One region of the Simplicispira sp. GW247-4R2A genome, then DNA from elsewhere that is predicted to be linked to it. Evidence: predicted binding sites of a transcription regulator. Region 1 holds the regulator's gene; each other region holds the start of a gene.
The links. The regulator sigma-54, encoded in region 1, starts transcription at its own class of promoters, with help from an activator protein. The targets are predictions, from matches to a motif close to TGGCANGNAANCTGCTTT.

Region 1 (7,041 bases):
CACCCAGGGCTGGGACGTGCACCGCGAGTTCTATTACAACGATGCGGGGGTGCAGATTGACACCCTGACCAAGAGCACGCAGCTGCGTGCCAAGGGCTTCAAGCCCGGTGACGAGTGCTGGCCCACCGACAGCGACAACCCGCTGGCCAAGAACTTCTACAACGGCGACTACATCGCCGACATAGCCGAGGCTTTCAAGGCTCGTGCCACCGTCAAGGCCGATGATCGTGAGTTCACCGCCAACGGCGATGTGGAGGACTACGACAACATTCGCCAGTTTGCGGTGGCCTACCTGCGCAACGAACAGGACAAGGATTTGCAGGCCTTCAACCTGCATTTCGACGAGTATTACCTCGAATCGAGCCTGTACACCAGCGGCCGCGTCGAGGCCACGGTGAACCGGCTCATCGCCAACGGCAAGACCTACGAGCAGGACGGCGCCTTGTGGCTCAAGAGCACCGACTACGGCGACGACAAGGACCGCGTCATGCGCAAGCAGGACGGCACCTACACCTATTTCGTGCCCGATGTGGCCTACCACATCGCCAAATGGGAGCGCGGCTTCACCAAGGTGGTCAATATCCAGGGCACCGACCACCACGGCACCATTGCCCGGGTGCGCGCTGGTTTGCAGGCGGCCGACGTGGGGATTCCACAGGGCTACCCCGACTACGTGCTGCACACCATGGTGCGCGTGGTCAAAGGCGGCGAAGAGGTCAAGATCAGCAAGCGCGCTGGCAGCTACGTGACGCTGCGCGACCTGATCGAGTGGACCAGCAAGGACGCCGTGCGCTTCTTCCTGCTCAGCCGCAAGCCCGATACCGAATACACCTTTGACGTCGACCTGGCGGTGGCGAAGAACAACGACAACCCGGTGTACTACGTGCAATATGCCCATGCCCGCATCTGCTCGGTGCTGGCGGGCTGGGGTGGCGACGTTGCGACGTTGGCGGACGTGGACCTTTCGCCGCTCGACGGCCCGCAGGCCCAGGCCCTGATGCTGCAACTGGCCAAATACCCCGAGATGCTCACCGCAGCCACCGAAGGCGAGGCGCCCCACGACGTCACCTTTTACCTGCGCGACCTGGCCGCCAGCTACCACAGCTACTACGATGCCGAGCGCATCCTGGTGGACGACGAGCGTGTGAAAACCGCACGTCTGGCGCTCGTCGCCGCCACGGCGCAGGTATTGCACAATGGCCTGGCGGTGCTCGGCGTCTCGGCGCCACGAAGAATGTGAATCGGAACCACGGCGAGCATATGAAAAAGAATCAATCGGGCGGAACCATCGTTGGTCTCATCATTGGCCTGCTGATCGGCCTGGGCGTAGCGCTGGGCGTGGCGGTGTATGTCACCAAAGTACCGGTGCCTTTTCTGAACAAGGGGGCGATCCGCAGCTCCGATCAGGACAATGCCGAGGAGCAAAAGAACAAAAACTGGGACCCGAATTTGCCGCTGTATGGCAAAGGCAGCGTGCGGCCTGCGCCTGCCACGGCGAGCCCGGCCGCTGGTGTTGCTGCGGCCCCCGCATCGACCCCGGCATCGGCCCCGGCAGCAGCCAACCCGGCACCCGTGCCCAGTGATCCACTGGGCGACTTGGCCAAGGCACGTGCAGGCAAGTCGGTGCCCGCAGCCGGCGCGGCAGCACCAACGGCTGCGGGATCTGTCGATCCGTTTGACTACTTTGTTCAAGCCGGAGCCTTTCGCACCCAGAGCGACGCCGACGCCCAGCGCGCCAAGCTTGCCATGCTGGGGTGGGAGGCCCGCGTGAACGAGCGCGAGCAGAGCGGGCGCACCGTGTTCCGCGTGCGCATTGGCCCCTTTGTCAAGCGCGTAGACGCCGAGCAGCTCAAGGAGAAGCTCGATGGCGCTGGCGTCGAGTCGGCGCTGGTGCGCGTACAGCGCTGAACTTTCGCGCCGGCTCTCCATCCCACAGCAAACACCCATCAGGAGCGTATTGAATGAACCGTAGAGAGTTTTCCGCCACCTCGGCCACCCTGCTGGCGGCGTCAGGTCTGTCTCTGCCAGTCTGGGCACAGGGCGCTGCGCCCACGGAAGGCAAGAATTACACCCGCCTTTCCAAGCCCGCGCTCGTCGAGGCCCCCGCCGGCAAGGTCGAGGTGATCGAGTTCTTCTGGTACAACTGCCCGCATTGCAACGAATTCGAGCCCACGCTGGAAGCCTGGCTCAAGACGCCGCCCAAAACCATGGCGTTTCGCCGCGTCCCGATCGCCTTCAACGCGAGTTTTGCCCCTCAGCAAAAGTTGTACTACGCCCTTGAAGGCTTGGGCAAGGTAGACCAACTGCAAGCCAAGGTGTTTCATGCCATTCACGTCGAGAAGCAAAATCTCTCCAAGGACGATGGCATTTTTGCCTGGATCGCCAAGCAGCCGGGCATGGATTTGGCCAAGTTCAAGGAGATGTACAACTCCTTCACAGTCTCCAATGAGGTCCGCAAGGTGTCCCAATTGCAAGACGCCTACGGCGTTGAGGGTGTTCCCTCCATGGGCGTGGCAGGGCGCTACTACACCGATGGCAGCATGGCCGGCAGCCTGACCGGAATGCTCAAAGTGGTCGAAGCGTTGGTCGCCAAAGGCTGATTTCGCAACCGGGGCTGTCTTCCCTGTAATGCCCGCGGACGCTGCGGGCATTTTTTTGCCCGTGCATGGCACAATGGTTGCAAGATTCGTGCCGCCAAAGGCCAGCAGTGTTCACCCTGCGTTGGCGTGCCCTTTACTGACACTCTTCGCATGTTCTCTCTTTTCTTGCCGTCTCCTTTTTCTCGTGTGCGACCCGTCGAGCTCATCGCATGGGTGCTCGCCGCCATGGGGGTGCTTGCCACGGCGCCGGTGTTCGCCGAGAAGGCCGATCGCAACCAGCCCATGAACATCGAGGCCGACCAGTTGCGGCACGACGAACTGCAACAGACCAGCGTGTTCACCGGCAAGGTGGTCGTGACCAAGGGCAGCATCGTGCTGCGCGGCACGCGGCTGGAGGTGCACCAGGACGCCGACGGCTACCAGTCGGGAACGGTCACCGGTGGTGCTGGTCAGCGCGCGTTTTTCCGCCAGAAGCGCGACACGGCGCCAAGCGCCCTGCAAGAGTTCATCGAGGGGGAGGCGCAAACCATCGAATACAACGGCAAGGCCGATACCGTGCGCTTCGTCCATCAGGCCGAGCTGCGCCGTTACCGGGGGGGTGATTTGAGTGATGAAATTACCGGCGACGTGATCGTCTACAACAACCTGACCGATGTATTTACCGTGGACGGCCGCAACACGGGCAAAAAGCCGGGGGACGGTACAGGGCGCGTACGGGCTGTCCTCGCGCCGCGTGACGCCGCGCCAGCAGCAGCCGCCGCTCCAGCCTCGGACGCCAACCCCCTTCTGCGTCCCAGCAACCGCCTCGGCGGCGACGCGAAGTGACGGCACCAGCGCAGGCCAGCAGTGCGACCAGCCTGCTGGAGGTGCGGCATCTGGCGAAATCCTACGGCGGCCGCAAGGTGGTCAAGGACGTGTCCCTCAGCATGCGCAAGGGCGAGGTCGTCGGACTGCTCGGCCCCAATGGCGCGGGCAAGACCACTTCGTTCTACATGATCGTGGGCCTGGTGCCCTGCGACGCGGGCGACATCTTGATCGACGGGCATTCGGTGGCGCACATGCCGATCCACCGGCGCTCGCGCCTGGGGCTGTCGTACCTGCCCCAGGAAGCCTCCATTTTCCGCAAACTCACGGTGCAGGAGAACGTGCGCGCCGTGCTGGAGCTGCAGCAGAACGAGGAGGGAAAACCGCTCGCCAAGGCGGCCATTGAAGAGCGCCTGACCGAGCTTTTGCAAGAGTTGCGCGTGGAACACCTGCGCGACTCTCCAGCGGTGGCCCTCTCGGGCGGTGAGCGCCGCCGCGTGGAGATTGCACGGGCCCTTGCCACGCAGCCGCGTTTCATTCTGCTGGACGAGCCCTTTGCCGGGATCGACCCCATCGCCGTGATCGAGATCCAGCGCATCATCGGTTTCCTGAAGGCGCGCGGTATCGGTGTCCTGATCACCGATCACAACGTGCGCGAGACGCTGGGCATCTGCGACCACGCCTTCATCATCAGCGAGGGCGAGGTGCTGGCGCAGGGCACGCCGACCGACATCGTGGACAACGCCGAAGTGCGCCGGGTGTACCTGGGCGAGCACTTCCGGATGTAGCCGTGAAACCCGGCCTGTCGCTGCGCGTCTCGCAGCATCTGGCGCTCACGCCGCAGTTGCAGCAATCCATCCGATTGCTGCAGCTCTCGACGCTGGAGCTGGGGCAGGAAGTCGACCAGATGCTCGACGACAACCCGTTTCTGGAACGCGAGAGCGACGAGGCGCCGCGCGAGGAGTTTGGCCTGCTGCAGGCCGACATGCCCGTGCAGGCTGATGATGCGCCCATCGAGAGTGCTACGTATTCGGGAGCTGAAATCCCAAGTGCAGTAAGCGCCGAGAGCCAAAATGATTCGGAATATTCCGGAGCGGATGAGCTGCTGGATTGGTCGGGCGATGGCACGTACGACCTGGCGCCTGACGATGCCGAATGGGGCGGCGACGCCCCCGCGCGCCAGCAGAGCGACCAAGGCGAAGGCGTGGGCGACGCGCTGGACCGCGCGCAGGAGCATGGCTCGCTGACCGACTTCCTGCACCGCCAGGCGCTGTCGCTGCGCCTTTCCGATATTGACCGTGCAGCGCTCTCCTTCCTGATCGAATCCTTGAACGACAACGGCTACCTGGAAGACCCCCTCGAGGAACTGGCCGCCGGTTTGGCCGGGGGCGATGCGGAGGAGGCCGAAGAACTGGTGCACCGCTTCACCGTGGCGCTCTCGCTGCTGCAAAGTCTGGAGCCCACCGGTGTCGGCGCGCGCAATCTGGCGGAATGCCTGCGCCTGCAGCTGCAGGCGCTTCGGCACGAGGAGGCGCAGCACGCCGAGACACTCGCGACCGCGCTTGCCATCTGCCAGCAGCCGCTTGACCTGCTCGCGCGGCGCGACGTGCGGCGCCTGGCCCCCCTGTGTGGCGCCAGCGAAGACGCCGTGCGTGCGGCCATGGCCCTCATTGCCAGCCTTGAACCCCGCCCCGGCCGGCGCTTTGCCAATGTGGAGCGCAATGCCATCGTCCCCGACGTGCTGGTGCGCCGTGTCGGCACAGGAGGCGCGCAGTTTTCCGTGCAGCTCAACCCCGACGTGATGCCGCGCCTGCGCGTGCACGACATTTACGCGGGCGCCCTGCGCGGCCACCGCGGCAGCGACGGCCACCACGCGCTGCAGCAGCGGCTGCAGGAGGCGCGCTGGTTCATCAAGAACATCCAGCAGCGCTTCGACACCATCCTGCGCGTCTCGCGCGCCATCGTCGAACGGCAAAAGAACTTCTTCGTGCATGGTGAACTGGCCATGCGCCCGCTGGTGCTGCGCGACATTGCCGACGAGCTGGGGCTGCACGAATCGACGATCTCGCGTGTCACCACCGCGAAATACATGGCCACGCCCCAGGGCACTTACGAACTCAAGTTTTTCTTTGGCTCGGGTCTGGGGACGGATACGGGCGGCAATGCGTCGAGCACGGCGGTGCGGGCGCTCATCAAGCAGTTCGTCGCCGCTGAGAACCCGGCCAGACCGCTTTCGGACAGCCAGATTGCCGACATGCTCAAGGAGCAGGGCATCGAATGCGCGCGCCGCACCGTGGCCAAATACCGCGAAGCGCTGAAGATCCCCACCACCACGCTGCGCAAGGCGCTGACATGAAACACCCCCTGCGGCGCTGCGCGCCATCCCCCTCTCCTGCGGGAGGGGGACGCCACCCCTGGCCCGGCAAAGCCGGTTCCACGGTGGCACTGGCGTTTGGCTGCTGGTGGCAGCGGTGGTTGCACGACGCAACAGTCATCCTATGAATCAACTTCATCTATTTCTCCCTTGCGCCGCCGGCGTCGAGGGCTTTCTGGCCGACGAGGTGCACCAAATCACTGGCCTCACCGGCAACGATTTGCTTGTGGGCCGTGGCGGCGTACTGCTGCAGGCTTCCTGGCGCGATGCGCTTTTGCTCAACCTGCACAGCCGCCTGGCGCAGCGCGTGCTGGTGCAGTTGGCCCAGGGCCTGTACCGCAACGAGAACGATATTTACGCCCTGGCGTCCGGCATTGCCTGGGAGATCTGGTTCACGCCGCGCCAGAGCTTCAAGGTGGAAGTCACGGCCCAGCACAGCCCGCTGACCAGCCTGAACTTTGCCGCGCTGCGCACCAAGGACGCGGTGGCCGACCGCTTTCGCGCCAAGGCCGGCGTGCGCCCCGACGTGGACACCCAGTGGCCCGACGTGCGCGTGCACCTGCACCTGACCACCGACGAGGCTACGGTCTACATCGACACCTCGGGTGAGCCGCTGTTCAAGCGCGGCTGGCGGAACGTCAAGGAAGGCGGAGCCAAAGGCGACGCCCCGCTCAAGGAGACGCTCGCCGCCGCCATGATCGCCGCCACCGGCTGGAATCCGATGGGCGATGCGCCCCTGCCGCTCTACGACCCGTGCTGCGGCAGCGGCACGGTGGTCATCGAAGCGGCACAAATGGCCTGCAATATTGCGCCGGGCCTGCAACGGCGCTTTGCCTTTGAGAAGCTCTTGCCATTCCAGATGCATGTCTGGGGTGCTATCAAAGAAGAAGCTGCCAGCGCAATAACCACCTGCCCTACAGGCATATTTGGCAGTGATATTTCACACCGCATGGTCGATTTTGCCGAGCACAACGCCGAGCGCGCTGGTGTCGCCCGGGCCGTGCAACTGCGCGGCGGTGACGCCCTGCAGCGCATGCCGCCCTGCGAGCAGCCGGGCGTGATGCTGCTCAACCCACCGTACGGCGAGCGCATTGCTGCGGCAGGCTCCGCCGGCCAAAACGCGCGCGAGCGTGCCCAGCAGCGCGCGCACGGGGTGGCTGTGGGGCGCGAGGCGGCGCAAGTGCAGGGCGCGGATGGGGACAGCGGCGATGGCAGCGAATTCTTCCAGCAGCTCGCCAGCCACTGGAAGAAGCATTACACGGG
Region 2 (7,041 bases), on a different contig from region 1:
GTGACCCCACGCACACGGCACCCGTGCCGCTGCGGGGCATGCACAGCGCAAGCGGTACAACAGCGGCTCAGCCGCCCCAGCGCAGCCAAGCGGCGAGCAGCAGCGCAAAGGTGCAGGCCCAGCCCGAGAACAGCCAGCGCCAGAGCGCCCACCGCGGAACAAAGCCGACGCCGCGCACCAGGCCTGCGCTCATGGCCCAGAACAGTGCCAAGGCCAGGGCGTGGTCTGCCTTGCCCTGCGCATCGGCCAGCAGCAGCGGGTACACGCTGCCCACCAGCATGATGGCCAGCGCAGCCAGCAGGCTGGGCAGGTGCACGCGGCTGGTGCTTGGGCGGTCAGCGCGTGGCGGCAGCGCCGGCTCCTCGGAGGTCGGGGCTGCCATATCACCCGTCCCGCCCGAGCGAGGCCCTGCGCGCCTCTTCGTTCTCGCCCCACAGGGCATTGAGAATGGCCAGCAAGACCGCAAAGCCGATGCCAAGCATCCAGGCGAAATACCACATGGTTCAGGCTCCTTGTTGTGCGTCAGGGTGATGCACCGGGATCAATAAGCGCCGTGTTCGTTCTCGCGGATGTAGGCCGCAGTGACCTTGCCGCGCATCACGCTGTAGGCCCATGAGGTGTAGAGCACGATCAGCGGCATGAGGATCAGGGTGGCCCAGAACATGATGCCCAGCGTGAGGTGGCTGGAAACGCTGTCCCACACGGTGAGGCTGGCGGCGGGCATGGTGCTCGAGGGCATGACAAAGGGAAACATCGAGGCGCCCGCCGTACCGATCACGCCCACGATCGCCAGCGACGATGCGACAAAGGCGGTCAGCGTGCGGCGCGCCCGCAACAGCCCGGCCGCAGCCAGGGCGCCCACGATGCCCAGGGCCGGCAGCAGCCACAGCAGCGGCTGTATGGCGTAGTTGGCCATCCAGGCGCCCGTCTCAAGCACCACCGTCTTGCCCAGGGGGTTGGGCAGGGCGGACGGATCGACCACCGAGCTGATGCGAAAGCCCGGAATCCATTGCAGCCAGACACCGGCGGCCACAAAGCCGGCCACCATCACCAGCGCTGCGCCGCCCGCAGCCTTGACCGCACGTGCCTGGATTACACCTTCGGTGCGATGCGCCAGATAGGCCCCGCCTTGCAGGGTGAGCATGGCGCTGCTGACCACGCCCACGAGCAGGGCAAACGGGTTGAGCAGTTGCCAAAAATTCCCGGTGTAGGTGGAGACCAGCAGGGAATCGAACTGGAACGGCACCCCCTGGAGCAGGTTGCCAAAAGCCACGCCAAAAATCACCGGAGGAACGAAGCCGCCAACGAACAAGCCCCAATCCCAGGTGCTTCGCCAGGTGGTGTTCTGGATCTTGCTGCGGTAGGTGAAGCCCACAGGGCGGAAAAACAGGGCCCACAACGCGGCCATCATGGCCCAATAAAAACCACTGAAGGCGGTGGCATAGACCAGCGGCCAAGCCGCAAAGAGGGCCCCGCCCGCTGTGACGAACCAGACCTGGTTGCCCTCCCAGTGGGCACCGACGGTGTTGATCACGGTGCGCCGCTCGATATCGCTGCGGCCCACAAAAGGCAGCAGCGTGCCGACGCCCATGTCGTGGCCGTCCATGATGGCAAAGCCCACCAGCAGCACGCCCACCAGCAGCCACCAGATGATTTTGAGGGTTCCGTAGTCAAACATGGTCAAGACTCCTGCCAAGCCATCCCGAGGGCGGCTTGCACTCTCTCGGAGGGCTGCGAACGAAGATGGGAGCGCGGGTTCATGGTTTCCTCCTCAGGCGTGGATGGGTTCTTGCTGGTAGCGGCCGGTACCCAGGCTGCCCGGGCCCATGCGGGCGAACTTCACCATGAGAGACATCTCGACGACCAGCAGCACGGTGTAGAAGCCGATGAAGCCGGCCAGCGAGCCGTAGAGACTGTTCAGACTCAGGGTCGAAACACTCAGATGGGTCGGCAATACGCCGTAGATCGTCCAGGGCTGGCGGCCATATTCGGCGACGAACCAGCCTAGCTCGCAGGAAATCCAGGGCGCGGGCAGCATGATCAGCGCCCCGCGCAGCAGCCAGCGCGGCGGGCCGAAGCCCGTCCTGAGCGTGCTCCAGAACGCCAGGCCAAACAGCGCCAGCATCAGAAAGCCCAGCCCCACCATGACGCGAAAGCTCCAGAACATCGGGGTCACGCGCGGCACCGTGCTGTCCACCGCCTTCTGGATGATCTCGGGCGTGGCCTCCCGCACATCGGCGACATACTTTTTCAGCAGCAGACCAAAGCCCAAATCCGCCTTGTCTTGCTCGAAGCGGGCCTTGGCCGCCGCATCGCCCGAGTTCTTGCGCAACGCTTCCAGGGCTGCCACGGCGTGGATGCCACGCTCGATACGCTCGCGGTTCTTCGCCTTGATGTCGTGGATACCTGGAATCTGCTGGGTCGTCGAACGCGTGCCGATCAGGCCCATCACCCAGGGGATTTCGATTTCCCAGTCGTTCTTCTGCGCCGCTTCGTCGATACCGGCCACCAGCGTCAGGCCTGCTGGTGCGGGCTTGGTTTCCCACATGGCTTCAAGCGCCGCCATCTTGGTCTGCTGGGCCTCGCCCACCGTGTAGCCCGACTCGTCGCCCAGCACAATCACCGAGCACACGCTGGCCAGGCCAAACGCCGCCGCCACGCGAAAGCTGCGCTTGGCAAATTCGATGTCGCGGCCCCTGAGCAGGTACCAGGACGAGATGGACAGCACGAACATCGCCCCCGTCACATAGCCCGCCGAGACGGTGTGCACGAACTTGGCCTGCGCAACGGGGTTGAACAGCACGGCCCAGAAGTCGGTCATCTCCATGCGCATGGTCTGGTAGCTGAACTCAGCGCCCACCGGGTTCTGCATCCAGCCATTGGCGATCAGGATCCACAGCGCCGACAGATTGGTACCCACCGCCATCAGCACGGTCACCATCAGGTGCTGCGTGCGCGAGAGCCGATCCCAGCCAAAGAAGAACAGGCCGATCATGGTCGATTCGAGGAAGAAGGCCATCAGCCCTTCAATGGCCAAGGGGGCGCCGAAGATGTCGCCCACATAGTGCGAGTAGTAGGCCCAGTTGGTGCCAAACTGGAATTCGAGCGTGATGCCGGTGGTCACCCCCAGCGCAAAGTTGATGCCGAACAACTTGCCCCAGAAACGCGTCATGTCCTTCCAGATCACGTTACCGGTCATGACATAGACGCTCTCCATGATGACCAGCAGCCACACCATGCCAATCGTCAGCGGCACGAAAAGGAAGTGGTACAGAGCCGTGGCGGCAAATTGCAGCCGGGACAGATCCACCAGTTGTTCTGAGATCACGGGGCTACTCCTGAACGGATTTTGAAATTGGGCTGGGCGGCGCCCCCAGCAACTGCGCGGCGACATCCTGCGCATCAACCGGCAAACGCTGTTCGCGCACGAACCCCCACCACAGGCCGGTCAGCACAAGCACCTTGACCACCAGCACAACGGCCAATTTGCGGATCAGGGATCGGTCGTGAAATTGCATGGTGCGGTAGGGGTGCAAGGACACAATGGAAACAAGATTCGTGCCAATCTTCTGGCACAAAAAACCCTTTGAAAATCAAAGATCTAAAACCTTGCGCAAGCATCTGCGTCCGCCTCTTCGCAGGCGCAACTGCCAAACTGGCAGAAAATGGCAGCTGCACACGCTGCCATATGGCAGTACGACCGGAACCGCTGCCATGCACCCCTTGCCCGAACTCACCGCGTTCCTCGAAGGCCTTCCAGAGCCGCATATCCTGCTGGACACACAGTACCGCATTCTTGCGGCCAACGCCGCCTACCGTCGGCAGTTCAGCGCACAGGGCAGCGTGGTGGGCCGGACCTGCCATGAGGTGTCCCACCATTTCGCCGTGCCTTGCGACCAGGCAGGCGAATCGTGCCCCCTCGCGCAGTCCCTGCACTCGGGCCAGCGCGAACGCGTCTTGCACCTGCACCATACGCCACGCGGCGAGGCGTATGTCAACATCGAGCTATCGCCTCTGCCCGGGCCGCAAGGCGGGCCGGGCTTCTTCGTCGAGAAGATGGAGTCGCTGCGAATGGCCGGGGCGCAGCCAGAAGCGGCTGCGTTGATAGGCCGCTCCGGGGCGTTCCAACGCATGCTGGCACTGGTGGCGCGTGTCGCGCCCTCCAGCGCCAACGTACTGCTGCTGGGCGAATCGGGTACCGGCAAGGAGCTGGTGGCGCGTGCCGTGCATGAGGCGAGCAACCGCGCCGGACATGCCCTGGTCGCCGTGGACTGCGCAAGTCTTCCCGAGACGCTATTCGAATCCGAATTGTTTGGCCACGAACGTGGTGCTTTCACAGGCGCGACCCATGCCCGCGACGGGCTGGTCGAAGCAGCCAACGGCGGCACGCTGTTGATCGATGAAGTGGGCGACATCCCGCTGGCCATGCAGGTCAAGCTCCTGCGCCTGCTGGAGACCGGCACCTACCGCCGCGTAGGCAGTACCGAGCTGCGGCATGCCGACATCCGCGTGGTCTCGGCCACGCACCGCGATCTGGGCGCCATGGTCGACGAGCGGCGGTTCCGCGAAGACCTGTACTACCGGCTCAGCACCTTCCCCATTGCACTGCCGCCGCTGCGCGAGCGCACGGGCGACATCGCGCTGCTGGTTCCGGCACTGCTCGCGCGGGTGGCCGCACCGCGGCAGTTTTCCGTCAGCCCGGCCGCCCTTGCGCTGTTGGAGCGCCAGCCCTTTCCCGGCAATGTGCGCGAACTGCGCAACCTCCTGGAGCGCACCACGCTGCTGTGTGATGGCAACTGCATCGAGATCGAGCATGTGCAGCTCGCGCTGGACACGGGCCTGCGCTCGCCCAAGGCGCTGGCGCCAGCCGATTGCGCGCCAGCAAGAATGCCGGTGCCGACGCAGCCCCTGCACGACAACGCACTGCGCCAAGCCCTGGCACGCCACCACGGCAGTCGAGCCGAACTGGCTTCCCAACTGGGGATCAGCGAGCGTTCACTCTACCGCCGGTTGCGGGAACTGAAAACGCCAGGGGCATCGCCATCGGCAATCGGGTCTAGCTGAACCCCGCTTTCCCCAGTAGGGAGGCTGGCTTCAATCCACAAGAATTGGCTTTGCCCGGTCTCAAAACGGAATATCGTCATCCATATCGTCAAACCCCGAGGCCGCACGCGGCGCTGGGGCTGGTGCTGGGGGGGCAGGACGAGGTGCAGGCGCTGCAGGACGCTGGGCCGGAGGCGCGGCGCGGCGGGGGGCCTGGTCAAAGCCACCGCCCGGCTCGCCGCCGTAACCGCCATCGTCGTAGCCACCACCTTGCTGGCCACCGCCGCCTTGTCCGCCCATGCCTTGGCGGCTTCCCAGCATCTGCATCTGGTCAGCGCGGATTTCGGTGCTGTACTTTTCCACACCAGCCTGGTCGGTCCATTTGCGCGTGCGCAGACTCCCTTCCACATAGACCTGCGAGCCTTTGCGCAGGTACTGGCCGGCAATCTCCGCCAGACGACCATTGAACACCACGCGGTGCCATTCGGTGGCTTCGCGCATCTCACCACTCTGCTTGTCTTTCCACTTGTCGGTGGTGGCCACGGTGACATTGGCCACCTGGTCGCCACTGGGAAAGGTGCGCATTTCGGGATCGCGGCCCAGGTTGCCGACGATGATGACTTTGTTCACGGATGCCATGGTGGGACCTGCAGGAATTGGGGAGGTGGAAACATGCGCTGCGGCCAGCGCTGGTAGGGCCCGACATTGTGCCGCAAGCCGTCCGGCGAGGGCATGCGTGCCACAATCAAAGTCAAAGGCAGCGTGTAGCCCGTTGGCAGGATCGCCGCCACTCTCTACCATGCACCACCATCAGCCCGACATTCTGCAAAACCTGCGCCGCGAGTTCTCCAGCGGCCGGCTGTGGCTGGACCGCACCGTGGTACTCGCCTACGCCGTTATCGCTGGCCTGAGCGTCGTGGCATTTACCTTTTTGACCAACCAGGCCTTCGCGTATTTCCAGCGGGTGTACCACTGGCAGGGTGGATGGGCCGTGCTGGTGTGGATTCCCACCTGGTCGGCGGCGATTGTCTGGGCGACACGCCGTTTTGCGCCCACCACGGCGGGTTCGGGCATACCGCAGGTGATCGCTGCACTAGACCCGGCAGTTGCCGAAGCCGAGCGTTCCATTTTCGTGTCGCTGCGCCTCACGCTGGCCAAGCTGGTGCTGGGAAGTGCCGGATTCCTGGCCGGCATGTCAGTCGGCAAAGAAGGGCCTTCGGTGCAAATCGCCGCCGGCGTCATGCGCCATGCAAGGCGCTGGCTAGGGCCGCATTCGGGCATCAGCGACCATGCTCTTCTGGTAGCCGGGGGCGCTGCCGGGATCGCCGCAGCCTTCAATGCGCCGCTGGCTGGCGTGCTATTCGCCATTGAGGAACTCTCGCGCAAGCTCGAATCGCGCAGCAGCGGCCTGATCATCACCGGCATCGTGCTGGCCGGTCTGATGGGCGTCTCTTTCTATGGCAACCACAGCTACTACGGCGTCATCGTGGTGCCACCACTGGATTGGAGCGCGCTGGCCCCCGGCCTGATGGTGGTGCTCGTCTGCGGAGCACTGGGCGGCCTGTTTGCCAAGGTGATGGCAACCTCCCTGACCGGAGCACCGGAACGCCTGAACGTGCTGCGCGCGCGCTTTCCGGTGCGGTTTGCAGCGGCGGGCGGCCTGATGATCGCGTTGATGGGGCTGGCCACCAGCGGCGCCACATTTGGCGCCGGCTCCGAGGCAGTGCAGCACATGCTCGCCGGGCACGCCGACGTTCCGGCGTTCTATGTCACGCTCAAGTTCATTGCCACCTGGCTGACCGCCTGGTGCGGCGTACCGGGCGGTATTTTTGCGCCTTCGCTGTCGATTGGTGCCGGCGTAGGGCACAACGTTTCGCTGTTGATGGGCGCCGACATTGCGCCAGCACTCATTGCCATGGGCATGGCGGCATTCCTCGCGGCGGTCACGCAAGCACCACTGACGGCCTTCATCATCGTGATGGAGATGATCGACGGCCA
Region 3 (7,041 bases), on a different contig from region 1:
TCTAGCGCTTATCCACTATGCGCTAGAAGCTAGTTTTTTTATAGCGCGCTCTGTGTCTGCATCGGCCGTTGGGGCGCGCCCAGCGTGGCGCATCAGGGTAAGCGCGCATACCCGGCGGCGGCGGCGTGCGTACTGTGCGCGCACTGCCACTTTTTCACGGGCCAGCGTTCTGGCCCGTTCGCTTCATGACCCACGATTGCGCGCCTGCGGACAGCTTTGTCAGCGTCTTTGATCTGTTCAAGATCGGCATCGGGCCGTCCAGCTCGCACACCGTCGGCCCCATGATTGCCGCGCGCCAGTTTGTCTGCCAACTGCAATCGGCCATGGGGCTCGCGCCCGTGCATGGCGTGCGCGTCGAGCTGTTTGGTTCGCTCTCGGCCACCGGCATCGGCCACGGCACCGACCGCGCGGTGCTACTGGGCCTGGCCGGCCATGAGCCCGACCGCATCGACCCCGAGGCCATCGCCCCGGCCATCGAAGCCATTCGCAGCTCGCAAAGCCTCTCGCTGCTGGGCCAGCACCCGGTGCGCTTTGTCGAAAAAGAGCATGTGCTGATGCGCCGCAAAAGCCTGCCGCTGCACCCCAATGGCATGCGCTTTGCCGCGCTGGGCGCGGCGGGCGAAGAGCTGCTGGTCAGCGACTTCTATTCGATTGGCGGCGGCTTCGTCGTCGACGCGGCGGGCCAGCGCGTGGTCAACGCCAGCGCCGACGCCGCCGCGCCCAGCACGGCGCCCGCGCTGTACCCCTTTGCCAGCGGCGCCGAACTGCTGGCGCAGTGCAGCGCCAGCGGCCTCTCGGTAGCGCAGCTCATGGCGGCCAACGAGGCGCAGCGGCAAAGCCCTGAGGCGGTGCGCAGCCGCTTGCTCGCTATCTGGACCGTCATGGCCGGCTCGGTAGCGCGCGGCTGCGCAGCCAGCGGCCACCTGCCCGGGCGCATGCAACTGCGCCGCCGTGCGGCCGAGCTGCACAAAAGCCTGTGCAGCCACCCCGAGGCTGCGCTGCGCGACCCGCTGGCCATGCTCGATTGGGTCAACCTCTACGCCATGGCGGTAAACGAAGAAAACGCCGCCGGTGGCCGCGTGGTCACCGCCCCCACCAACGGGGCGGCCGGGGTGATTCCGGCGGTGCTGCACTACTACCGCAACTTTGTGCCCGGTGCGAACGAGCAGGGCGTGCTCGATTTCCTGCTCACTGCTGGCGCCATCGGCATCCTGTACAAAAAGAACGCCTCGCTCTCAGGCGCCGAAGTCGGCTGCCAGGGCGAAGTCGGCGTGGCCTGCAGCATGGCGGCGGGCGCGCTCGCCGCGGTGCTGGGCGGCAGCCCGGCGCAGGTGGAAAACGCTGCCGAAATCGGCATGGAACACAACCTGGGCATGACCTGCGACCCCGTGGGCGGCCTGGTGCAGATTCCGTGCATAGAGCGCAACGCGATGGGCGCCATCAAGGCCATCAACGCCGCGCGGCTGGCGCTGCGGGGCGACGGCCGGCATGAGGTATCGCTCGACCAGGTGATCCGCACCATGGTGCAGACCGGCGCCGACATGAAGAGCCGCTACAAGGAAACCTCGCGCGGCGGGCTGGCGGTGAATGTCATTGAGTGTTGAATTAGGTGCATCCCCCTGAGGCGCTTCGCGCCTTCCCCCTTCTCTTGCATCGCTGCACGATGCGGAAGGGGGACACCACCAGCGCGGCGGGGCGGCCCTTGCGCGGTGGTTGCTGGCTTCTGGCGCGCTCGCTTCATACGTCCTGGGTGGCGTACGCTGCATTCCCATCTCTACAAGCGAAAAGCGCCCCAAGGGGCGCTGCAATGGGCCGGTGCGGGTGTGCTTTTACCAGCGGTCGGAGCGCATGCGCAGCTCCCAATTGCCGCGGCGCAGTTGGTACACGCCCACGGCGGCGTAGCGCTGCTCGCCCTTTTCGTCCCACTTCATGGTGCCGGTGACGGGGGCGTAGCCGTTGATCTTGTGCAGCGCCGCCGTGATGTCTTCGGGCTTGGCCGACTTGGCCAGTTGCAGCGCTTGCGAGAGCACGTACATGCTGTCGTAGGAATAATGGCCGCCGTACGCCGGGGGCTTGCCAAAAGCGGCGCCGTATTTTTCAAGAAACTGCGGGCCGGCGGTGAATTCCTTGGCTTCCAGCACCGGCGACGTCGCGTAGAGGCCGTCGATGATGCCGTCGCCCTTGATCATGTCGGTGGTTTTGGCGGTATCGCTCCCCAACAGGCGCACGGAGGTGTAGTTGATCTTCTTGAGTGCCTGGAGCAGTGCCAGCACCTGGAAATCGTTGAGCGCCGAGATGATGACGTCGATGTTCTCAGCCTTCAGCTTGGCGGCCAGCTCATCAAAGGCCACCGTCTTGTCATCGAACGACTGGCGCAGCGCGACGCTCTTTTTCGCGGCTTCGAGGCGCTTGGCGGCGCCATTGGCCAGGTCTTTGCCATAGGGCGTTCCGTCATCGACCGCGGCATAGCGTTTGCCACCCAACTGCTCAGCAGAGAATGACGCAATTGCTGCGGCCTGCAAGTTGTCGTTGGCCACCATGCGCAGCGTGGTCGGAAAGCCCAGCTCGGTGTACTTGGGGTTGGTCGAAATAGCGATCTGCGCAATGCCGTGGGCCGCGTAAATGGGCGCGGTCGGAATGCTGACGCCCGAGTTTAGATGCCCGATCACCGCGACCACCCCGGCATCGACCAGCTGCTGCGCCACCTTCTTGCCCGTCTCCACGTCGGATTTGTCGTCCACCGACACCACTTCGAGCGTGACCTGCTTGCCGTCCACATTGAAACCCGCCGCATTCAGCTCTTTGACGGCCAGCGTGACGCCGTTGAGCAAATCCTGCCCCAGCGCGGCAATCGGGCCACTCAGCGGCTGCGCCACGCCGATGCGGACCGTGTCGGGTATGCGGCTGCAGCCGGCCAGCAGACCACCTGCAGCAAAGGGTGTCAGCACAAGCCCGGCAGAAAACTGGCGGCGATTCAGGTCTTGGGTCATGGAGTCGGTCGGCTGAAAAATTGAATGGGGTAGGTATACGGCGTGCAGCGGCGGCTGTGCGCGGGGGTTAGCCCTTGTATTAGAAAATGTGATCAACCGTAACAAATTGCCATGCCAGTGCCTTTGTTCCAGCAGATCAAGGCATTTGTCGGCCCCGCGTGGCACGACTCTTGCTTCGCATTGCCCACCATGAACGAACACAAACAAGCGCTGCGCATTGTGGTGATAGCCCCCGAACTCGCCGTGGCCGACCCGCGAGACCGGCACGCCCTGCGGCTGGCCGAGCGCTCGCGCATGCTGCGCATCGGTTTGCTGGAAAACAACCTCAACCTCGTCGCCGTGCTGCCGGCCGACACCTTCCTGAGCGAACGCCTGGCGCAGCTCCAGCCCGATCTGGTCATCGTGGACGCCGAAAGCGAAGCCCGCGACGCGCTTGAACATGTGGTGATGGCCACGCGCGATGCGCCCCGCCCCATCGTGCTGTTCACCAACGACGACGACACCACCCACGTGCGCGACGCCGTGGCCGCGGGCGTGTGCGCCTACGTCGTGGCGGGCCTGGCGCCCCAGCGCATCCGCCCCATCCTCGACGTTGCCCTGGCCCGCTTCGCCCACGAACAAGCCCTGCGCAGCGAACTGGCCGACGCCAAAAGCGAATTGAAAGACCGCAAAACCATCGACCGCGCCAAAGGCCTGCTCATGCAGCGCCAGGGCCTGAGCGAACCCGCCGCCTATGAGAAGCTGCGCAAGACGGCGATGGAAAAGGGGCTGAAGCTGGGCGAGGTGGCGCGGCGGATGCTGGAGATGGTGGATTTGCTGGGGTGAGAACCACCGTGGTCAAGGGGCCGCCCCATGCCTTTGCATGTCCCCCTCACATGCCCGACGAATTGAAGCAGGGGGGGTTGTGAGCGCCGCAGGCACTGCGCTGCTGCCAACCGGGACTGTGCGCCAACACGCCGGAGCGGCGCCTTGGGTTTCCACGGGTAATATCGAACGCGCACGGAGGGGCTCTCATGAAGCAGTTTGACCTGGGCAAGGCTTTCACTCTGATGGAATCGGGGCCCGTGGTCCTCGTGACCACCCATGATGGGGAGAAGCACAACGTCATGACCATTTCCTGGACCATGGTGCTGGATTTCACTCCGAGGTTCGCCATCGCCACGGGGGAGTGGAACCACTCTTTCGCGGCGTTGCGAAAAACCCGGGAATGCGTGATTGCGATCCCCACCGTTGACCTCCTGGACCAGGTGGTCGGCATCGGGACATGCTCCGGGGCAGACACGGACAAGTTTTCCAAATTGGGGCTCACGCCCGTGCCGGCCAAGCACGTCAGGCCGCCCTTGATCAGGGAATGCCTCGCCAACATCGAGTGCCGGGTCGTCGACCTCATCCAGAAGCACCCCATTGTCGTGCTGAAGGCGGTGGCCGCCTACCTCGATACCGGACGCACGGAAAAGCGCACGGTTCACGCCGTGGGGGACGGAACGTTCATCGTCGATGGCGACAGGATCGACCGAAAGAAGATGATGGCCTCCAAGCTGCCACCGGGCGTTTAGCCGGCCCAGCGGTTCAGGCGGGCCATTTCCGATCTTCGTCGCTCCCGCGCTCCCATGGTGCAGCGCACAACTCCGGTGCATCCCCACGCACCCGGTTCGCAAGAGGCCAGCCCCAGCGCTCTGGAACCAAGCGCCTCGCAGTCCTTTTCCCCTAGCAAGCACTCCGCCCACCACCTGGCACAAGCCTTGCAATAGTGCTTACAGACCCTTCGGGGTCAATACGGCGGCACCACCCAATGGCGGGTGGAGGCAACCGTTCAATGGACAAAGGCGTCCCCACCCTGCGCGTCTGCCGCCCCTTGCGGCGCTGCGCAGCGTGAGGACGCCTTTTTTATTGGCCCAACGCAAAAAGGAACCCCATGACCGATCTTCTGACATCCCGCTTGCCCCGCCGCACCGTGCTGCAGGCCGCCGCCGTGGGCGCCGTGGGGATCAGCCCAGCGCTGCGCGCGCTGGTCCACGCCCAGGGCTCGGACGCCCCCGAGAAGAAGGAAGTGAAGATTGGCTTCATTCCGCTGACCGACTGCGCCAGCGTGGTGATGGCCTCGGTGCTGGGCTTCGACAAGAAGTACGGCGTGACCATCATCCCCAGCAAGGAGGCGAGCTGGGCCGGGGTGCGCGACAAGCTGGTCAACGGCGAGCTGGACTTTGCCCACGTGCTGTATGGCCTTGTCTACGGCGTGCACCTGGGACTGGCCGGCCCCAGGAAGGACATGGCGGTGCTGATGACCCTCAACCGCAACGGCCAGGGGCTGACGCTCTCCAAAGCGCTGGCCGACAAGGGCGCGACCCACCTGGCAGGCCTGGCGGCGCTGATGAAGAAAGAGCCGCGCGAATACACCTTTGCGCAGACCTTCCCGACCGGCACGCACGCCATGTGGCTGTACTACTGGCTGGCGTCGGGCGGCATCGACCCGTTCAAGGACGTCAAGTGCATCGTCGTGCCGCCGCCGCAAATGGTGGCCAACATGCGCGTGGGCAACATGGACGGCTTCAGCGTGGGCGAGCCCTGGAACGCGCGCGCCATCGCCGACGGCGTGGGCATCACGGCCGCCACCTCGCAGGACGTGTGGAAGGACCACCCCGAGAAGGTGCTGGGCACCACCTTTGACTTCGCCCAGAAGTACCCCAACACCGCCCGCGCGGTGACGGCCGCCATTCTGGAGGCCAGCCGCTGGATCGACGAGAGCGCCGCCAACAAGACGCGCATGGCGCAGACCATTGCCGCCAAGTCGTACGTGAACACCTCGGTGAACACGATTGCGCCGCGCATCCTGGGGCGCTACGACAACGGCTTGGGCAAGACCTGGGACGACCCCAACCACATGAAGTTCTACGACGGCGGCGCGGTCAACTTCCCCTATTTGTCGGACGGGATGTGGTTCCTGACGCAGCACAAGCGCTGGGGCCTGCTGAAAGACCACCCCGATTACACCGGCGTGGCGCGCGCCATCAACCGCATCGACCTTTACAAGCAGGCCGCTGCGGCCAGCGGCACGCCCTTGCCCAAGAGCGAGCTGCGCAGCAGCACGCTGATCGACGGCGTGGTGTGGGACGGCAAAGACCCCGCCAGGTACGCCGACAGTTTCAAGATTCACGCCTGACCCTTAGGAGCCCACCCATGGTCGCCGCCGTTTTCCATTCCCCGCCCGAAGCCGCAGCAAGCGCGCCTACACACTCCGGAGCTATCAAAAATATAGCTTCTAGCGCAATCAACACAAGCGCTAGAGGCCAAAAACACCTTAAAGACACCCCACGCGGCCCGCTGCTGTCCCGCGCCTTCTGGCTGGCGGTGCTGCCGCCGCTGTGCGGCTTTGCGCTGCTTCTGGGCGTGTGGGCGCTGGTGTCGGCCGGCACGGGCGCCAGCATTCCCGGCCCGGCCGCTACCTGGCAGCAGGCGCGCGAGCTGTTTGCCGACCCGTTCTACCGCAACGGCCCCAACGACCAGGGCGTGGGCTGGAACGTGCTGGCCTCGCTCGAACGCGTGGCCGTGGGCTTTGGCTTGGCGGCGGCGGTGGGGATTCCGGCGGGCTTTGCCATCGGGCGTTTTACCTTCCTCTCGCGCATGTTCGGGCCGCTCATCAGCCTGCTGCGGCCGGTGTCGCCGCTGGCCTGGCTGCCGATTGGCCTGCTGGTGTTCAAGGGCGCCAACCCGGCGGCCATCTGGACCATCTTCATCTGCTCGATCTGGCCCATGGTCATCAACACCGCCACCGGCGTGCAGCGCGTGCCGCAGGACTACATGAACGTGGCGCGAGTATTGAACCTGTCGGAATGGAAGATCGCCACGCGCATCCTGTTCCCCGCCGTGCTGCCGTACATGCTGACCGGCGTGCGCTTGGCGGTCAGCACGGCCTGGCTGGTGATCGTGGCGGCCGAGATGCTGACCGGCGGCGTGGGCATTGGTTTTTGGGTGTGGGACGAGTGGAACAACCTGAACGTGGCCCACATCCTGATCGCCATCTTCATCATCGGCGTGGTCGGCTACGCGCTCG
Region 4 (7,041 bases), on a different contig from region 1:
GCGTTCAGCGGCTGTAGGCCGTCTCGCCGTGCGAGGTGATGTCCAGGCCCTCGCGCTCGGCTTCTTCCGGTACGCGCAGCCCCACCAGAAGGTCGGCGATCTTGTAGCTGATGAAGGCGGCCACACCCGACCACACCAGCGTCATCAAGACGCTCTTGCACTGGATCCACACTTGCGCGCCCATGGCGAAGGTGTCGGGGGTGAGGCCACCGGTGCCGCCCAGACTTTGCGAGGCAAACACGCCCGTCAGGATGGCGCCCAGAATGCCGCCCACACCGTGCACGCCAAACACGTCAAACGCGTCGTCGGCGCCCAGCCTCTTCTTCAGGCCGCCCACGCCCCACAAGCAGACCAGACCGGCCAGCAGACCCAGCACGATGGAGCCCATGGGGCCGACGAAGCCCGCGGCTGGCGTGACGGCCACCAGGCCGGCCACCGCGCCCGAGGCCGCGCCCAGCATCGACGCCTTGCCCTTGTGCAGCGCCTCGCCGGCCAGCCACGACAGTGTGGCGGCGCCGGTCGCCAACGTGGTGTTGATGAAGGCCAGACCTGCCGAACCATTGGCCGCGCCAGCAGAACCCGCGTTGAAACCAAACCAGCCCACCCACAGCAGCGAGGCGCCCACCATGGTCAGCGTCAGGCTGTGCGGCGTGAATGCCTCCTTGCCGAAGCCAACGCGCTTGCCGACCATGTAGGCGCCCACCAGGCCGGCCATACCGGCGTTGATGTGCACCACGGTTCCGCCCGCAAAATCCAGCGCGCCATCTTTGCCCAGCAGGCCGCCACCCCAGACCATATGCGCTATCGGGATGTAGCTCAGGGTGAACCACAGCACGGCGAAGATCAGCACCGCCGTGAATTTCATGCGCTCGGCGAACGAGCCGACGATCAGCGCCACCGTGATGGCGGCAAAGGTGGACTGGAATGCGACGAACACGTATTCAGGGATGGTTGGCAACATGCCCGAGAGCGTGTCTGGCGCAATGCCCTTGAGGAACAGCTTGTCGAATCCGCCGAAGAACTGCCCCTCGCCGCCAAACGCCAGGCTGTAGCCGTAAATGGCCCAGAGCACGGTGATGAGCGAGAAGATGACGAACACCTGCACCAGCACCGAGAGCATGTTCTTCGAGCGCGCCAGGCCCCCGTAGAACAGCGCCAGGCCCGGAATCACCATCAGGATGACGAGCAGAGTCGAGGTCAGCATCCAGGCGGTATCGCCCGAGTCGAGCTTGGGCGCGGGCGCGGCTGCAGGAGCGGTATCGGGCGCCGCTTCGGCCGCCATCGCCGCGGCCGGGGCCGCAGGAGCCGCAGCCGGCATGGCGTCAGGGGCGGCGACAGGCGCGCTGGACACCGCTTCGGTGGCCGCTGGCGCCTGTGCCAGGGCCAGCGGGCCCAGCGTCAGCGCGCCGAGCCCCAGCAAGAGAGAAGCAAGGAATTTTTTCATGGTGGTGTTCTCGGTTGGATGGAAGGGCGGCGCTCTACAGCGCTTCCTGGCCGGTCTCGCCGGTACGGATGCGCACCACCTGTTCCAGCGCGGCGACAAAGACCTTGCCGTCGCCGATCTTTCCGGTGCGGGCCGCGCCCTCGATGGCTTCGATGACGCGCTCCACCAGATCGTCGGCCACGGCCGCTTCGATCTTTACCTTGGGCAAGAAATCGACCACGTACTCGGCGCCCCGGTACAGCTCGGTGTGCCCCTTCTGGCGGCCAAAGCCCTTGACTTCGGTGACCGTGATGCCCTGCACGCCGATGTCCGAGAGGGCTTCGCGCACCTCGTCGAGCTTGAAGGGTTTGATGATGGCGGTGACCATTTTCATGTCATGTTTCCTTTCAGATACGGGCGCATTCAGAGCGTCTTGGTCAGGGTCAGCAGCAAACGTGGTTTGTTCACGTCACCGAAGAAGGACTTCTTGTTGGCGCCCGCAATGGCCGCCGCCAGACTCAGGCCGCTGCCAAAGTCGTAGGCGCCACCGAATTGATAATCCATGTAGTTGGGCACGCCGGTGTCCTTGATGTCACCGGCAAAGCGCGTGAACCCTACCGAGGCCTTGAGCGTGGTGCTGGGCGCCACTTCCTGGGCGAAGGCAAAGTTCAAATAGCCCGTGTTGCGCCCGCGCAAGCCCGAGCCGGCCTTGGCACCGGCCCAGCCGAAATAGTCATCCGACACCGTGTGTGAATACTTGGCCGTGAGCGGGCCCCAGGTGGCCGCGCCGTAGAGCTCGGTGGTGTTGCCGCTCGCATTGCCGGGGTAGGCATAGAGCAGGCCGCCCAGGTCAATGTCGAACGCGCCGGCCTTGAATTTGTAACCGCCGTAGAAATCCATCTCGATGGAGTTGCTGGGCAGCCAGTTCACGCTGGAGTTCCAGTTGCCGACATACCAGCCCGACTCGCCAAAGGCGTAGTCGAAACCGCCCTGGATGGCGGGTTTGACCGCTGTGCTTTTGTGTGTGTCCTGGTCCTGCCCGCGGAACTTGTAGTTCGTGGTGAGCGCGATATTGCCGCTCAGTTGCGCGCTGGCCAGCACGGGCAAGGCGGCCGCCAAGGCCACAACAAGTGGGAGTGCAAAGGTCTTGAGGGATGCGTGGGTCATGGGTCCTCCGGGAGCGGAACGTTGGGGATAGTCCCTTTAAGCAGGGAGCGTGCCAGCGTGGCTTCTTCCTGTGGCATGCTTCGCTGCAACACGCCGTAACGCTCTCGGACAGTGGCCCGCAGGCCGCCGCCGCAGCGCAGAGCGTGCACTGCAATGGGGAGAAAACCGCTCATGAGTCTTGCTTTGGTGCAAAGCCGCGCCCTGCTGGGGCTGCGCGCGCCGCCGGTCACCGTGGAGGTGCACCTGGCCAATGGCCTGCCCAGCTTCACGCTGGTGGGCCTGGCGGAGGTGGAAGTGAAAGAGGCCCGCGAGCGCGTGCGCTCGGCGCTGCAGAACGCGGGGCTGGAGTTTCCGCACAACAAGCGCATCACCGTCAACCTGGCGCCGGCCGATCTGCCCAAGGATTCGGGGCGCTTTGATTTGCCGATTGCGCTCGGCATCCTGGCTGCCAGTGGGCAGATCGATGCCGCGCGGCTGGCGGGCTGGGAATTTGCCGGCGAGCTTTCGCTCTCGGGCGAACTGCGCGCAGTGCGCGGCGCCCTGGCCACCAGCCTGGCGCTGCACACCGCCGGCGCGCAAGGCGAGAGCACAAGCAGCGTGCGCCTGGTGCTGCCGCCGGGCAGCGCCGAAGAAGCCGCACTGGTGCCCGGCAGCGCCGTCTGGCGCGCGCGCCATCTGCTGGATGTGGTGCGCGCCTTCCTGCCCACCCCGCCGGACGCCGAGCCACCAGCCGATGCGGGCTGGGAGCGCATGGCGCACCAGGCGCCGCAGGCGCATGCGCACTACCTTGATCTCGCCGACGTGAAAGGGCAGGCCGCGGCCCGGCGCGCGCTGGAGATCGCGGCGGCCGGCGGCCACAGCCTGCTTCTGATGGGGCCGCCGGGCTCGGGCAAATCCATGCTGGCGCAGCGCTTTGCCGGCATCCTGCCGGACATGACGGTGCAGGAAGCGCTGGAGAGCGCCGCCGTCGCCAGCCTGGCCGGGCGCTTTGCCATTGAGCGCTGGGCCGAGCGGCCTACGTCGAGCCCGCACCACACGGCCAGCGCCGTGGCGCTGGTGGGCGGTGGTTCGCCACCCCGGCCAGGCGAGATTTCGCTCGCACACCACGGCGTTTTGTTCCTTGACGAACTGCCGGAGTTTCCGCGCGCTGCCTTGGAGGCCCTGCGCGAGCCGCTGGAGACCGGCCACATCACCATTGCCCGTGCGGCGCAGCGCGCCGAGTTTCCGGCGCGCTTTCAGCTCATCGCGGCCATGAACCCCTGTCCCTGCGGCTTTCTGGGCTCGGCGCAGCGCGCCTGCCGCTGCTCACCCGACCAGGTTTCGCGCTACCAGGCGCGCCTCTCCGGCCCGCTGCTGGACCGCATTGATCTGCACATTGAAGTGCCGGCCCTGCCCGCCACCGATTTGCTCGGCGCAGCGCCGGGCGAAGCCAGCAACTTGGTTCGCGAGCGGGTGGTGCTGGCCCGCGAGCGCGCCCTCGCGCGCCAGGGCTGCGCCAACCAGGCGCTGCAGGGGCAGAAAATCGATACGCAGATTGCGCTCGACGCTGCGGCCGCGCAGTTCCTTCAAACCGCCGCCGCGCGCCTGGGCTGGTCGGCCCGGGCCACGCACCGCGCCCTCAAAGTGGCGCGCACCATTGCTGACCTGGCCGGCGCACAGGCCACGCAGATGGCCCATGTGGCCGAAGCCATGCAGTACCGGCGCGCCCTGCGCGGGGCTTGAAAACGCAAAGGCCATGCGCACACTGGCATGATCGGGGGTTTTTCCCAACGCCGACTGCCATGACCGAGAACGCTGCTCCCGCTGAGTCCCAAGACCTGACGCCCGTTGCCGAGCCAGTGCCGCAGGCGCAGAACGCCGGGGACGGCGCTGCTGCCACGCAACCCCCAGCCCGCAAAGCACGCGGCGGCCGGGGCCGTGGCAACCGCGCTGGCGGCAATGCACCGGCCCCTGGCGCCGACGCGCCCCAGCGCCGCGCGCCGCGCCCGGTGCCGCCCGCGCTGGAGCAGCTTGCCGCACTCTACCCGCAGCTTTTTGGCGCGGTGTTCCGCCCGCTCAAGCGCGGCATCTTCCAGGACCTGATGGCCGCGCACCCCGAGGCGTTTGAGAAAGACGCGCTCAAGCAGGCGCTGGCCATCCACACCCGCTCCACGCGCTACCTGCAGGCCGTGGCCGCAGGCCAGCAGCGCCACGACTTGCAGGGCCAGCCCGTGGAAGCCATGGCACCCGAGCATGTGCACCACGCGCTGGTCGAGGTCTACAAGCGCCGCCAGGGCCGTGGCCAGGACGACCTGCTGCCGCGCCTGCGCGCGCGCATCGTGGACAACATTGAGGCCAGCGGCCTCTCGCGCGAGGACTACGCCGAGCGCGTGCGCACGCGCGACGGTGCGGCCAATGCGGTGCTGGACGAAGCCTTTGCCGAACTGGCGGCCCGCGCCGCCAAGGACGAAGCACTGCTGCGCACTTACGAGGCCAGCGGCCAGAGCGTGGAAGCCTTTGCCGACATGTACGGCATGGACGTGCGGGCGGTGACGCGTTCGGTGGTCAGTGCGCGTTCGCGGCTGGCGGCGGCGAAAGCTGTCGCTGAAGCGCCGGAAGCGCCCGCCGTGACGTCGGCACCAGAGGCGCCGGAAGCGGCGGGTGACGCTGGCTAGAGCAGCGTCAGGCTGGCACCGCGCATTTCACAACTGCTATATATTGGTTCGGTCACACACCCTCCGAGAGGCATGCATGTCCATCCAATCTCTTCTGAAGTCCACCGTGGTGGCACTGGCGATCGTGAGCGCTGGGCCGCTTTTCGCACAGGGCACGCCCATTGATGCCGCGGCGTTTGACGCGCTGATCGCCCAGGGCCCCGTCGCCGATGCGCAGACCATTGCATCAAGCACCTGGGCCAGCAAGATCAAGCAGGCCGGCCTGCTCCGCCTGGGCGGTACGCAAACCTCGAATCTTTTCTCGCTGCTCAACGAGAAAGACGGGAAGATGCGCGGCTTCGACGCAGGCCTGGCCCAACTCATCACGCGCTACATCCTGGGCGATGGGAGCAAATACAAGTTCACGCAGGTGACCTCGTCCACGCGCGAGCCGGTGCTCCTCAACGACCAGGTGGACATGGTGTTCGCCACCTATTCCATCACCCCCGCCCGCGCCGAGAAGATCTCGTTCGCCGGCCCTTACTACACCTCGCAGGCCGGGGTGCTGGTCAAGGCGGGCAACAAGGCGATCCAGTCGTACAACGACCTGGCCGGCAAGAAGGTCGCCACGCAGGCAGGCTCTACGGGGCCCGCGATCCTGGCGCAGGTCGCGCCCAAGGCGGTCGTGCAGGAGTTCCAGACGCACCAGGAGGCCCTCGACGCCCTGCGCCAGGGACGCGTGGACGCCTACGTGACCGATTACACGCTGCTGCTCAACGCCTTGAGCCTCGGGACCGGCGACACGAAGCTGGCGGGCGCGCCCTTTGGTGCGCAGGACCCGTACGGCGTCGGACTGCCCAAGGGCTCGGACGGCGTGGCCTTCGTCAATGCCTTTCTGAAGAAGGTGGAAGCCGACGGCACCTGGGCCAAACTTTGGACCATCTCCATTGGACAGCGCACCGGCAGTACCGCCGTTCCAACACCGCCCGCCCTGCCATAACCCGTTTCAATAGCGGGTTTCAATAGCGGATGGGCGAGGTTTCCAAGCTTCTGGCCGACTATGGGCCTGCCTTCGGGCAGGCCCTTTTGCTGACATGGAAGCTCACAGCGCTGTCGTTCGTGCCCGGCTTCCTGCTGGGCATGGTCGTCACGGTGCTTCGGCTCCTGCCACTGCCGCCGCTGCGCTTTGTCCTGACCGTCTACGTCGAGATCTTTCGCAACATTCCCAGCGTCGCGCTCTTGATCTTCATCGTGTTCGCGCTGCCCGACCTCAACGTCCTGATCGACTACGAGCCCAGCGTGATCCTGACCTTGATGCTGGTCTGCTCCGCGTTCACGGCGGACTACCTGCGCGCGGGCATCAACACCATCCCGGGCGGCCAGATGGAGGCCGCGCTCAGCCTGGGTATGCGGCCGATACGCGTCATCTATTCGATAGTGTTGCCGCAAGCGCTGCGCGCCGTGGTGCAGCCGATGACCTCACTGCTCATTGCATTGATGCTATCGACCTCGCTGGCGTCGCAGGTGCCGTTTCCGGGCCGGGAGCTGACCGCGCTCGTGTCCAAGATCGCCAACGACTCCGCCGCCGGCATTCCCGCCTTTGCGGTGGCCGCTGCGATGTACGTGGCGACGGGCTTGCTCATCGCCTGGGCGGGCGCCACCCTGGAAAAGAAGGTGCGGATACTGCGATGAGCCGCCCTCTGGAAGAGATTCTGTTCGGCAATCCGCGCCCCCAGGCCCAGGCCGCCATGCGGGCGGTGAGCGTGGCTGCAGCGGCCTTGCTGCTCCTGCTGGCTGCGGGTGTCGCGCTCCGGTTCC

Region 2: a site for sigma-54 is predicted at 3,547-3,564, ahead of cydP (cytochrome oxidase putative small subunit CydP). Genes of this name have one in related genera too.
Region 3: a site for sigma-54 is predicted at 3,150-3,167, ahead of AC07ZH_RS17935 (ANTAR domain-containing response regulator). Genes of this name have one in related genera too.
Region 4: a site for sigma-54 is predicted at 2,628-2,645, ahead of AC07ZH_RS05925 (TorF family putative porin). Genes of this name have one in related genera too.

What each region holds. Positions count from the first base shown of each region.
Region 1 is NZ_JBWKZM010000001.1:13,770-20,810, forward strand. Features, by position in the region: gene argS (arginine--tRNA ligase) at 1-1,240, shown strand, start outside; gene AC07ZH_RS00090 (SPOR domain-containing protein) at 1,261-1,908, shown strand; gene AC07ZH_RS00095 (thiol:disulfide interchange protein DsbA/DsbL) at 1,962-2,600, shown strand; gene lptA (lipopolysaccharide transport periplasmic protein LptA) at 2,751-3,425, shown strand; gene lptB (LPS export ABC transporter ATP-binding protein) at 3,422-4,192, shown strand; gene AC07ZH_RS00110 (RNA polymerase factor sigma-54) at 4,195-5,760, shown strand; gene AC07ZH_RS00115 (THUMP domain-containing class I SAM-dependent RNA methyltransferase) at 5,903-7,041, shown strand, end outside.
Region 2 is NZ_JBWKZM010000013.1:99,297-106,337, forward strand. Features, by position in the region: gene AC07ZH_RS10770 (cyd operon YbgE family protein) at 68-382, opposite strand; gene cydX (cytochrome bd-I oxidase subunit CydX) at 384-500, opposite strand; gene cydB (cytochrome d ubiquinol oxidase subunit II) at 542-1,678, opposite strand; gene AC07ZH_RS10785 (cytochrome ubiquinol oxidase subunit I) at 1,772-3,328, opposite strand; gene cydP (cytochrome oxidase putative small subunit CydP) at 3,333-3,518, opposite strand; gene AC07ZH_RS10795 (sigma-54 interaction domain-containing protein) at 3,715-5,064, shown strand; gene ssb (single-stranded DNA-binding protein) at 5,125-5,682, opposite strand; gene AC07ZH_RS10805 (chloride channel protein) at 5,843-7,041, shown strand, end outside.
Region 3 is NZ_JBWKZM010000033.1:922-7,962, forward strand. Features, by position in the region: gene AC07ZH_RS17925 (L-serine ammonia-lyase) at 186-1,604, shown strand; gene AC07ZH_RS17930 (branched-chain amino acid ABC transporter substrate-binding protein) at 1,830-2,990, opposite strand; gene AC07ZH_RS17935 (ANTAR domain-containing response regulator) at 3,180-3,815, shown strand; gene AC07ZH_RS17940 (flavin reductase family protein) at 4,004-4,546, shown strand; gene AC07ZH_RS17945 (CmpA/NrtA family ABC transporter substrate-binding protein) at 4,906-6,150, shown strand; gene ntrB (nitrate ABC transporter permease) at 6,168-7,041, shown strand, end outside.
Region 4 is NZ_JBWKZM010000005.1:178,123-185,163, reverse strand. Features, by position in the region: gene AC07ZH_RS05935 (ammonium transporter) at 5-1,444, opposite strand; gene glnK (P-II family nitrogen regulator) at 1,479-1,817, opposite strand; gene AC07ZH_RS05925 (TorF family putative porin) at 1,847-2,590, opposite strand; gene AC07ZH_RS05920 (YifB family Mg chelatase-like AAA ATPase) at 2,762-4,312, shown strand; gene AC07ZH_RS05915 (ProQ/FINO family protein) at 4,372-5,244, shown strand; gene AC07ZH_RS05910 (glutamate ABC transporter substrate-binding protein) at 5,321-6,223, shown strand; gene AC07ZH_RS05905 (amino acid ABC transporter permease) at 6,253-6,915, shown strand; gene AC07ZH_RS05900 (amino acid ABC transporter permease) at 6,912-7,041, shown strand, end outside.